2 regions of the Novosphingobium sp. BL-S-19 genome follow, and region 2 is predicted to be linked to the other one. Evidence: predicted binding sites of a transcription regulator. Region 2 holds the regulator's gene; the other holds the start of a gene.
The links. Region 2 encodes LexA, which represses DNA repair genes until DNA is damaged. Its sites were predicted from a motif close to GTTCCNCNCTTGTTCT; they were not measured.

Region 1: the regulator LexA is predicted to act here: its motif matches at 1,720-1,735, upstream of uvrA (excinuclease ABC subunit UvrA).

The regions. Positions count from the first base shown of each region.
Region 1 covers NZ_CM145498.1:3,041,758-3,046,179, forward strand. The annotation lists gene uvrA (excinuclease ABC subunit UvrA) at 1-1,708, opposite strand, end outside; gene ACZ1JV_RS22595 (UrcA family protein) at 2,222-2,620, shown strand; gene ACZ1JV_RS22600 (UrcA family protein) at 3,087-3,521, shown strand; gene ACZ1JV_RS22605 (hypothetical protein) at 3,698-4,066, shown strand; gene ACZ1JV_RS22610 (VOC family protein) at 4,303-4,422, shown strand, end outside.
Region 2 covers NZ_CM145497.1:1,181,197-1,185,618, reverse strand. The annotation lists gene ACZ1JV_RS05150 (hypothetical protein) at 1-69, shown strand, start outside; gene moaC (cyclic pyranopterin monophosphate synthase MoaC) at 66-548, shown strand; gene ACZ1JV_RS05140 (molybdopterin molybdotransferase MoeA) at 548-1,768, shown strand; gene lexA (transcriptional repressor LexA) at 1,881-2,579, shown strand; gene ACZ1JV_RS05130 (ComEC/Rec2 family competence protein) at 2,743-4,422, opposite strand, start outside.

The sequences.
Region 1 (4,422 bases), on a different replicon from region 2:
CGACGACGATCACGGTGTTGCCCAGATCGCGCAGGCGCTTGAGCGTTTCCAGCAGCATGTCGTTGTCGCGCTGGTGGAGGCCGATCGAGGGTTCGTCGAGCACGTAGAGCACGCCCGACAGGCCCGAGCCGATCTGGCTGGCAAGGCGGATGCGCTGGCTTTCGCCGCCTGACAGCGTGCCGCTGGTACGGTCGAGATTGAGGTAATCGAGCCCGACGTTGTTGAGGAAGCCGAGGCGCTCGTTGATTTCCTTGAGGATGGCCTTGGCGATCTGCTGCTGCTGGCTGGTGAGCTTCTCCTCCAGCGCGCCGAACCACGCGAAGCCGTCCGCCACCGAAAGGCGCGCGGCATCGGCAATGTCGCTGCCGGCGATCTTCACCGAAAGCGCTTCGGGCTTGAGGCGCTTGCCCTCGCACGTTTCGCAGGGCTGCGCGGTCTGGAACTTGGACAGTTCCTCGCGCATCCAGGCGCTGTCGGTCTGTATCATGCGGCGGTTGAGGTTGCCGATCACGCCCTCGAACGGCTTGTTGACCGTGTATTCCTTCTTGCCGTCCTTGAACGTCAGCGGCACGGCCTTGCCGCCGGTGCCGTAGAGGATGACGATCTTCAGCTCGGTCTGCAGCGCATCCCACGGCGTGGTGAGGTCGAAACCGAAATGCTCGGCCAGGCTGGAGAGCACCTGCATGTAATAAGGCGAAGGCGGGTTCGACTTGGCCCAGGGCACGATGGCGCCCTGCTTGAGGCTGAGATGCTCGTTCGGGACAACCAGCTGCGGATCGAACAGCAACTTCTCACCCAAGCCGTCGCAGGCCGGGCAGGCGCCTTGCGGGGCGTTGAACGAGAACAGGCGTGGCTCGATCTCCTCGATGGTAAAGCCGCTGACCGGGCAGGCGAACTTTTCGGAGAAGACGATGCGGTTCGGCGGCAGGCCGGCGCCCTTGAGGTTCTTCTTGCCCTTACCCTCTTCCTCGCGCCCCGGCACGACGCCATCCGCAAGGTCGATATAGGCCAGCCCCTCGGCCAGCTTCAGCGCCTGTTCGAAGCTGTCGGCAAGGCGGGTCTGGATACCGTCCTTCACCGCGATGCGGTCCACCACGACTTCGATGTCGTGCTTGTACTTCTTGTCGAGCGCGGGGGCGTCCTCGATGGCGTAGAGTTCGCCGTCGATGCGCACGCGGGTGTAGCCCGCCTTCTGCCACTCGGCCAGTTCCTTGCGGTATTCGCCCTTGCGGCCGCGCACGACCGGCGCGAGCAGATAGGCGCGCGTGCCTTCGGGCAGTTCCATCACCCGGTCGACCATGTTGGACACGGTCTGCGCCTCGATCGGCAGGCCGGTGGCGGGCGAATAGGGAATGCCCACGCGCGCCCAGAGCAGGCGCATGTAGTCCCAGATCTCGGTCACCGTTGCCACCGTGGAGCGCGGGTTGCGGCTCGTAGTCTTCTGCTCGATCGAGATCGCGGGGCTGAGGCCGTCGATATGCTCGACGTCCGGCTTCTGCATCATCTCCAGGAACTGGCGCGCATAGGCGGAGAGGCTCTCCACATAGCGGCGCTGCCCTTCCGCATAGATCGTGTCGAACGCAAGGCTGGATTTCCCCGAGCCCGACAGGCCGGTGATGACGATCAGCTTCTCACGCGGGAGTTCGATGTCGAAACCCTTGAGATTGTGCTCACGGGCGCCGCGGACGGTGATGTGGGAGAGACTCATGGGGGAGGTATGTTCCAGATTTGTTCGCGATACGCAAGGCACGGGCTAATGGCACGCCGCGGGTTCGCGACGCCATGTGGGAACGACGGTCCCGATTGCAACAGAGCCATGTACGCAGGTCATGTCGCACCCGATGCCGTTCGTCGGCGGCGGAATGTCGTCCATCGGTCGTCAGATGCCGTTCACCGATCCGACGGCCCGCGGACTTGAAAGCGTCATGCATATGCGCAATAAAAACACTGCCCGAAAAGAATAACGACTCGCTTCTTGCTTAAATGCCGATCTACTTGAAATAAGTAGATGTCGGGCATCAGGGAGAGCCAAGGCGATCGTGGTGGGCCGATAGCAGAAATTTGCATCGAATTGAGAGTGTGGGGTTTATCGAGCACAGGTGCGCCAAGCGTCTGTGTGAGAGGGATTTTTTCAGATCGCACAGGGTCGTCGCAGCACATGCGCCGTGGAACCGATGTTCCGGGGACATGCGACTGTGCCCTTGAAGGAGGAGAACCCAAAATGTCCAGGAATTCCATGATCGCTTCCGCCGTCCTTTTCGGGGCCGCGCTTGGCCTTGCCATGCCCGCCGCTGCGGAGGACGTCGTCGTGAAGAACCGCGTCATCGATCCGAACGTGCCGCACGTTTTCGTGACTTACAACGACCTCAACCTCGACAGCGAGGCCGGCCGAGATCGACTGACAACACGGCTTGATTCCGCCGTTCGCACCGTCTGCGGCACCGCCGACGTGCGCAATCTGGACGAATTGAGCCACATGATGGACTGCAGGGACGAGTCCACTACGCGGGCCTATGCAGCCCGCGACGAACTCTTCGCTCAGCACATGGCCGCGCGTGCGCAGGGACAAAACCTTGCCGCGGCCAGCACGCCGACACTTGCCGTTGTTGCCATGCGGTAACGACGGCGGCGCACCTCCGGCCCGGACGACAACCGGGCCGGAAGGTCGCACGAATGGATCGGATTGCTGAAACTTTCGGCAACCCGGCCGTAGCGACCGCAAACATGCACACACCAGAGACTACTTCCTGTGGGAATGACTTTCCCATCTTCGGAACTGATCTTCCACGAGGGTAAGTTATATTTCAATAGCCCGAAATAGACTGGATCAAGCAGACTGCATTGCATGATCCGGACGACAAATCGTGTCGCACCAGGGTGCGGCAAGATCCCGCGCGGCCGCCATTCATGCGGATTGGTCCGACGGCAATGCGGCCAAACGGCGCGTCAACCATCGCTGGGAAATGTCCAGCAGTTCCAAGGCAATTCAGAACAACTGAACGTTCGAATATCGGCAACGCAATGAGGGTCGCTCGCAGTCCACCACCGCGCCGGGGCATTTCCCCGGACCGACCGGAGATACGAGCATGATGCAATCGAATATTCGCAAAGTTCCCGCTTTCATCCGCGCGCCCCACACCGGGGCCATCGCAGGCGTCTCGCTACTGTGCGCGGCGCTGGCGGTAGCCACGCCTGCCATCGCGCGCGAGGGATCCACCCCGGCAACCACTGCCGAAGGATCCCTTCCGACTGAGGAAGTGCACTACGCCGACCTCGATTTGGGTACGCCGCAGGGCCGTGCGCAACTGGATACGCGCATTTCAACGGCCGTCGATCATGTTTGCGGCACTGCAGACCTGCGCGATCTGCCGGCCTATGCCGACATGCGCGCCTGCCGCACCCAGAGCACACAGCAAGCCTTCGCGGCGCGCGACACCGTGCTCGCCGCTCGCGATCACGGCGGGCAGGTAGCCGTCCTGGCGGTTGCCCGCGGTTCGACCGCCGGGCGTTCCGCGCGCTGACGGGACGGGATCGCCGCCCTGCCCCCGTGGGCGGCGATCCCGGTTCCCGACGATCCTCTCTTCTCGCCGCAGGCGCAGCACACTCCATCTCCCGCCGCCACCGTTCGTCGCATAGGCTTTGCACGGCGTTTCCCGTGACGGCAGAGCTTGGCGCAAATACCTCAGGGATGGAGAAAATGATGAGGGGGTCGCGTATCCTTCTGGCGCTTGGCGCGCCGATTCTGGCGTGTGGGGCAATGGTGGCCATTGCCAGCCCGGCCCTGGCCGACGATCCGCGTGATCCGACGATGACGCCCGACGCCATTGCCCGCGATCGCGCGATCATCCGCAAGCTCAATCAGGACCAGCTGGCCTATGTGCGCAAGCGTGATGCGCAATATGCGGATGGCTGGAAGTCCTACAAAGGCCAGCGCGGCGATGAAGGCTACGCGAACGACGATGCGCAGGACTATGCGCAGGCACGACGCCAGTACGAAGCCGACCTTGCCAAATGGCGCCGCGACGTGGCCGCCTGCCGCGCGGGTAACTATTCGCGCTGCCGCTGAAGGCAATAGTTGAGGCAATCGCTGGGGCTGAGGCTGGGCTTCGACACGCTCAGCCTGAGCGGAGTTGAGGGGGCGGCTTGCTATAGCCCCCCCTTCCCTACCTTCCCATGCAAGCGCCCCCATCCGCTCGGGCTGAGCCTGTCGAAGCCCCACAGCGCCCCTCCGCCGTTCGCCCCTCCGCCGTTTCCCAGGCGTTTCCCGTGGCGCGCGCGTGCGATAGGCGGTAGTCAGCCCTGATGAGCCTGCGCCCCTTTCACCTCGCCTTCCCCGTCCACGATCTTGACGCCGCGCGCGCGTTCTGGGGCGGCCTGATCGGTTGCCGCGAAGGGCGCAGTAGCGACGCCTGGGTCGATTTC
Region 2 (4,422 bases):
ACTTCAGAACCGTGTCAACTGTGTCAACCGACCTGTCACCTTGCAACGCACATGAGCCGCCCGAAATGACCAAGAGCCTCACCCACATCGATTCGGATGGCACCGCCCGCATGGTGGATGTCGGCGCCAAGCCGGATACCCAACGCCTCGCCATCGCATCCGGACTCATCACCATGACGCGGGAGGCGCTCGACGCGATCCGCGCCGGCAATGCGCCCAAGGGCGATGTGCTGGGAACGGCCCGGATTGCGGGGATCATGGCGGCAAAGAAGACCTCCGACCTGATTCCGATGTGCCATCCGCTGCCGCTCGACGCGGTCAACGTCGACTTCCGTTTCGAGGAAGACGGCATCCGCGCGATCGCCACGGCCTCGCTCACAGGCAAGACCGGCGTCGAAATGGAGGCAATTACGGCAGCTTCCATTGCCCTCCTGACGATCTACGACATGGCCAAGGCACTCGACAAAGGCATGGTGATCGGCGCGATACGGCTGATCGAAAAGCGCGGCGGCAAGTCCGGCGTGTGGATCGCGGCAGGCGCGATCTGATGGCCCGGCAGCCCATGCTCTCGCTGGAAGATGCCCAGGACCGCCTGCTGCAGCTTGTCGAGCCCACGCCGGTCGAGCGCGTCGATGTGCCCAGCGCCCTCGGCCGCTATCTGGCCGAACCCCTGGTTGCCCGGAGGACTCAGCCCGCGCGCGACATTTCGGCAATGGATGGCTACGCGGTTGCGGAAGGCGATACCGCCGGGCCCTGGCATGTCGTGGGCGAAAGTGCCGCGGGGCATCCTTACGAAGCCGCCGTCACGCCGGGGCAGGCCATTCGCATTTCGACCGGCGCCCTGATCCCTGCCGGCGCAGGAGGAGTCATCCTTCAGGAAGATGTCACGCGCGATCAGCATCGCGTCACCTTGACCGGCGAAGGCCCCACCCCGCTGCACAAACATATACGCCGCCAGGGTATGGACTTCCCCGAGGGGCGGGAAATCCTGCCGTCCGGCACCCGTATCGGCGCCGCCCAGGCCGCACTCGCGATCGTGGCGGGGCACAAGCACTTGCCGGTTCGAAGGATACCGCGCCTTGTCGTGATCGACAGCGGGGACGAACTGGCCGTGGATCCGGAATGCTGCGAACCGCATCAGATACCCGCCAGCAACGGCGCCATGCTCGCCGCGATGGGCCAAAGCCTTCCGGTCGCGGTCGACAGAATCGGCCCGGTGGGCGACGATCTCGACGCCCTGATCCGCGCCTTCGAATCTGCCGGTGACGCGGATGTCATCGTTACCAGCGGCGGCGTTTCCGTTGGCGATCATGATCTCGTTCGTCCCGCACTCGAAGCATGGGGTGCCGATCTGGATTTCTGGCGCGTGGCAATCCGGCCGGGCAAGCCATTGCTGGTGGCGCGAAAAGCGCGCGGCCAGCGCGCGCAGATCGTGATCGGATTGCCGGGGAATCCGGTCTCCAGTCTCGTAACCGCATACCATTTCATGTTGCCGGCTCTTCGCGCGTTGCTCGGCGCCCGCAGGCCTGCACAGATGCCGTTGCTGACCCGCTTGGCCGACGCCTTGCCGCCCAGCGGCGATCGACGCGAATTCGTGCGCGGCCTTTGGGATGGCGAAACCGTCAGCGCCCATAGCGTGCAGGACAGCAGCGCCTTGGTCTCTCTGGCCACAAGCAATGTTCTTATCGATCGCCCCGGCAACGCCCCCGCTGCCAATCGCGGGGATACGGTTTGGGTATACTTGCTCCAGAATGGCGGTATTGCTTGACGCTACCGGATTCGTTGCTTAATTGTTCCCTCATTGTTCGCGAATGAACCTCCATGTGTTCTTCGCGAAGGGAACAGACCGCCAATCTCGGCGAAGCAGGTGAGGCAGCCAGATGTTGACGCGCAAGCAGCACGAATTGCTCCGGTTCATTCAGGTTCGCCTTGAAGAAAGCGGGGTCTCGCCCAGCTTCGAAGAAATGAAGGATGCGCTGGACCTCAAATCGAAGTCGGGCGTTCACCGGTTGATTTCGGCGCTGGAGGAACGCGGCTTTATCCGTCGTCTCCCCAATCGGGCCCGCGCCCTTGAAGTGCTTCGCCAGCCTGACGATGTGACCAATAAGGCCCCTGCTGCCGCCGCCACGCCTGCGACACCGCGAGAAGCGCCCGCTGCACTGCGCGCGGCTCCGCGGGCTCCGGAACCGGCCAACGACGTAATCGAGATACCGCTACACGGCCGCATCGCCGCCGGCGTTCCGATCGAGGCAATCGAAGGTCAGGCGACGCTGCCGGTGCCGGCAGCCCTGCTGGGCTCGGGAGATCATTATGCGCTTGAGGTTTCCGGTGATTCGATGATCGAGGCCGGTATTCTCGATGGCGATCTGGCGCTTGTTAAGCGCACCGACACGGCGCGCGATGGGGAAATCGTGGTGGCCCTCATCCGCGGTGAGGAAGCCACCCTCAAGTATCTCCGCCGCGAAGGGCCAAAGGTTCGGCTCGATCCGGCGAACGCCGCATACGAGCCCCAGATCTACGGCGCCGGGGAAGTGCAGGTTCAGGGCAAACTCGCAGGCATTTTGCGCCGCTATCACTGACAAGGGGTACGGACCCGATCGCCGGACTGGCATCGCTGCACAGGCTCGCGACATTCTTGGGGTGTTTTCCAATCGGGTGAAAACACCGGATGGTTCGGAAAACGGGATATACGGGAGTTGGAGGGGTTGATCCGAGGCAGTCGGATCAACCCCTCCAAATATCTCACCAGCCGTGGCTACCATGGCTTTGGGCCACCGTTCGCAGCGCCTGACCTTCCAGATCTATAACGATCCCGCCCGTTTGCTTCAGCATGGGACGATCGATTTTCAGCCATCGCGGCTTGCAGCTTTGCGGCAGCGAGCGATCGGCAATGACGATATCCGCGCGGCCGCAGGCCCGTGCCAGCGAAGGGATCGGCACATAAGCATCGCTGCGCGCGATCAGAACATGCCACATCCTCTCACCTCGCCGGAAGGCCGCCGCGCAAAAGTCGTTATTGCATCGGACCTCACGCTGTCCGGGCAGAGCGAGCGGCAGTTCGCGCTGCCCGGTAACTTCCAACATGTTGTCCAGCGCATAGCCGCTTCTGCTCTCACGCAGGATAGCCAGGCGCCCATCCCCCACCGTCATGCCAATGTAATGGCCGTCACCACTCACCAGAATGTCGGGAGGACCGATCAGCGCCAATCCGGCGACACCCGCAAACGCCGGAACGAGACCGAGAAAACGCACCTTCCCCGACCATAAGGCCAGCCACAAACCGCCTGTGACGAACAGGAGAAAATGCCCCGCTCCCATCACCGGAAGGAGGCGAACCGCGCCGGGAATATCCGCAACGACGTGGGCAAGCTCAAGAAGGAGCGCAATGGCGTGGCCTGCAAGCCACCATACCGGCGCTCCAAGACCGACGACGTCGAGAAGGAGCGCAATGGCCACAAGGGGCATGACGGCGAAAGTCGTCAGCGGAATGGCCACGAGATTGGCCAGCGCGCCAAAAACGCCTGCACGGTGGAAATGATAAAGGGCAATCGGCATCAGAACCAGGTCGATCGCGACGCCGGTCACCAGCATCAGCGCTGCCGACCTCAAGACTCGCATCGGCACGCTTTCATCGCGTGGCGCCATCCAGCGACGCACCGGCGCTGCCTTCGCCACCGCGATCAATGTAAGCACCGCCGCAAAACTCATCTGAAAACTGGGACCGACGATAGCCTCAGGCCACAACACCATGACGAGAAACGCCCCGGTCGCCAGCATTCGAACCGACAACGCTTCACGCCCCAGCAACATCGCGCCCAGCACCAGCAGGGCGCCCGCGCAAGAGCGGACGGTGGGCACCTGCGATCCCGTCAACAGGGTATAGCCGATCCCCGCCAGACCACCCAAGGCCGCAGCCACCACCGGCAGGCGCCATCGCAGTGCGATCGCGGGGGAAAGCGCCAGCAAGCGAATGGCAAGAAAATAGACTGCGCCGATCACGGCGCTGACGTGAAGCCCGCTGATGGAAAGCAGGTGCGCCAATCCCGCATCGCGCATCGCCTGCGCGTCATCCGCGGCGATTGCGCCCATATCTCCCGTTGCAAAGGCTATGGCAATCCCGGCCTTTGTGCCCTCAAGCTGAGACCGGATATGTCCGGAGAGGTCGGCCCGCCATGCCGCGAAAACATCCGTCCCGTTCCCGGGCTCCAAAACCTCGACGGGTGCCAGCGCCCGTCCGGACGCCGAAAGCCCTGCAAACCAGGCAGCGCGCGCAAAATCGTAGCTTCCCGGCAGCATCGGAGCGGCAGGAGGGACCAGCCTTCCGCGAAACCGGATCAGGGCGCCCGTCTCGGGTGCCTGGCCCGCGCCCATCACCCCCAAATCATGGGGCAGGCTCAGCCGCACCTTGATCGCCCGGCCCGT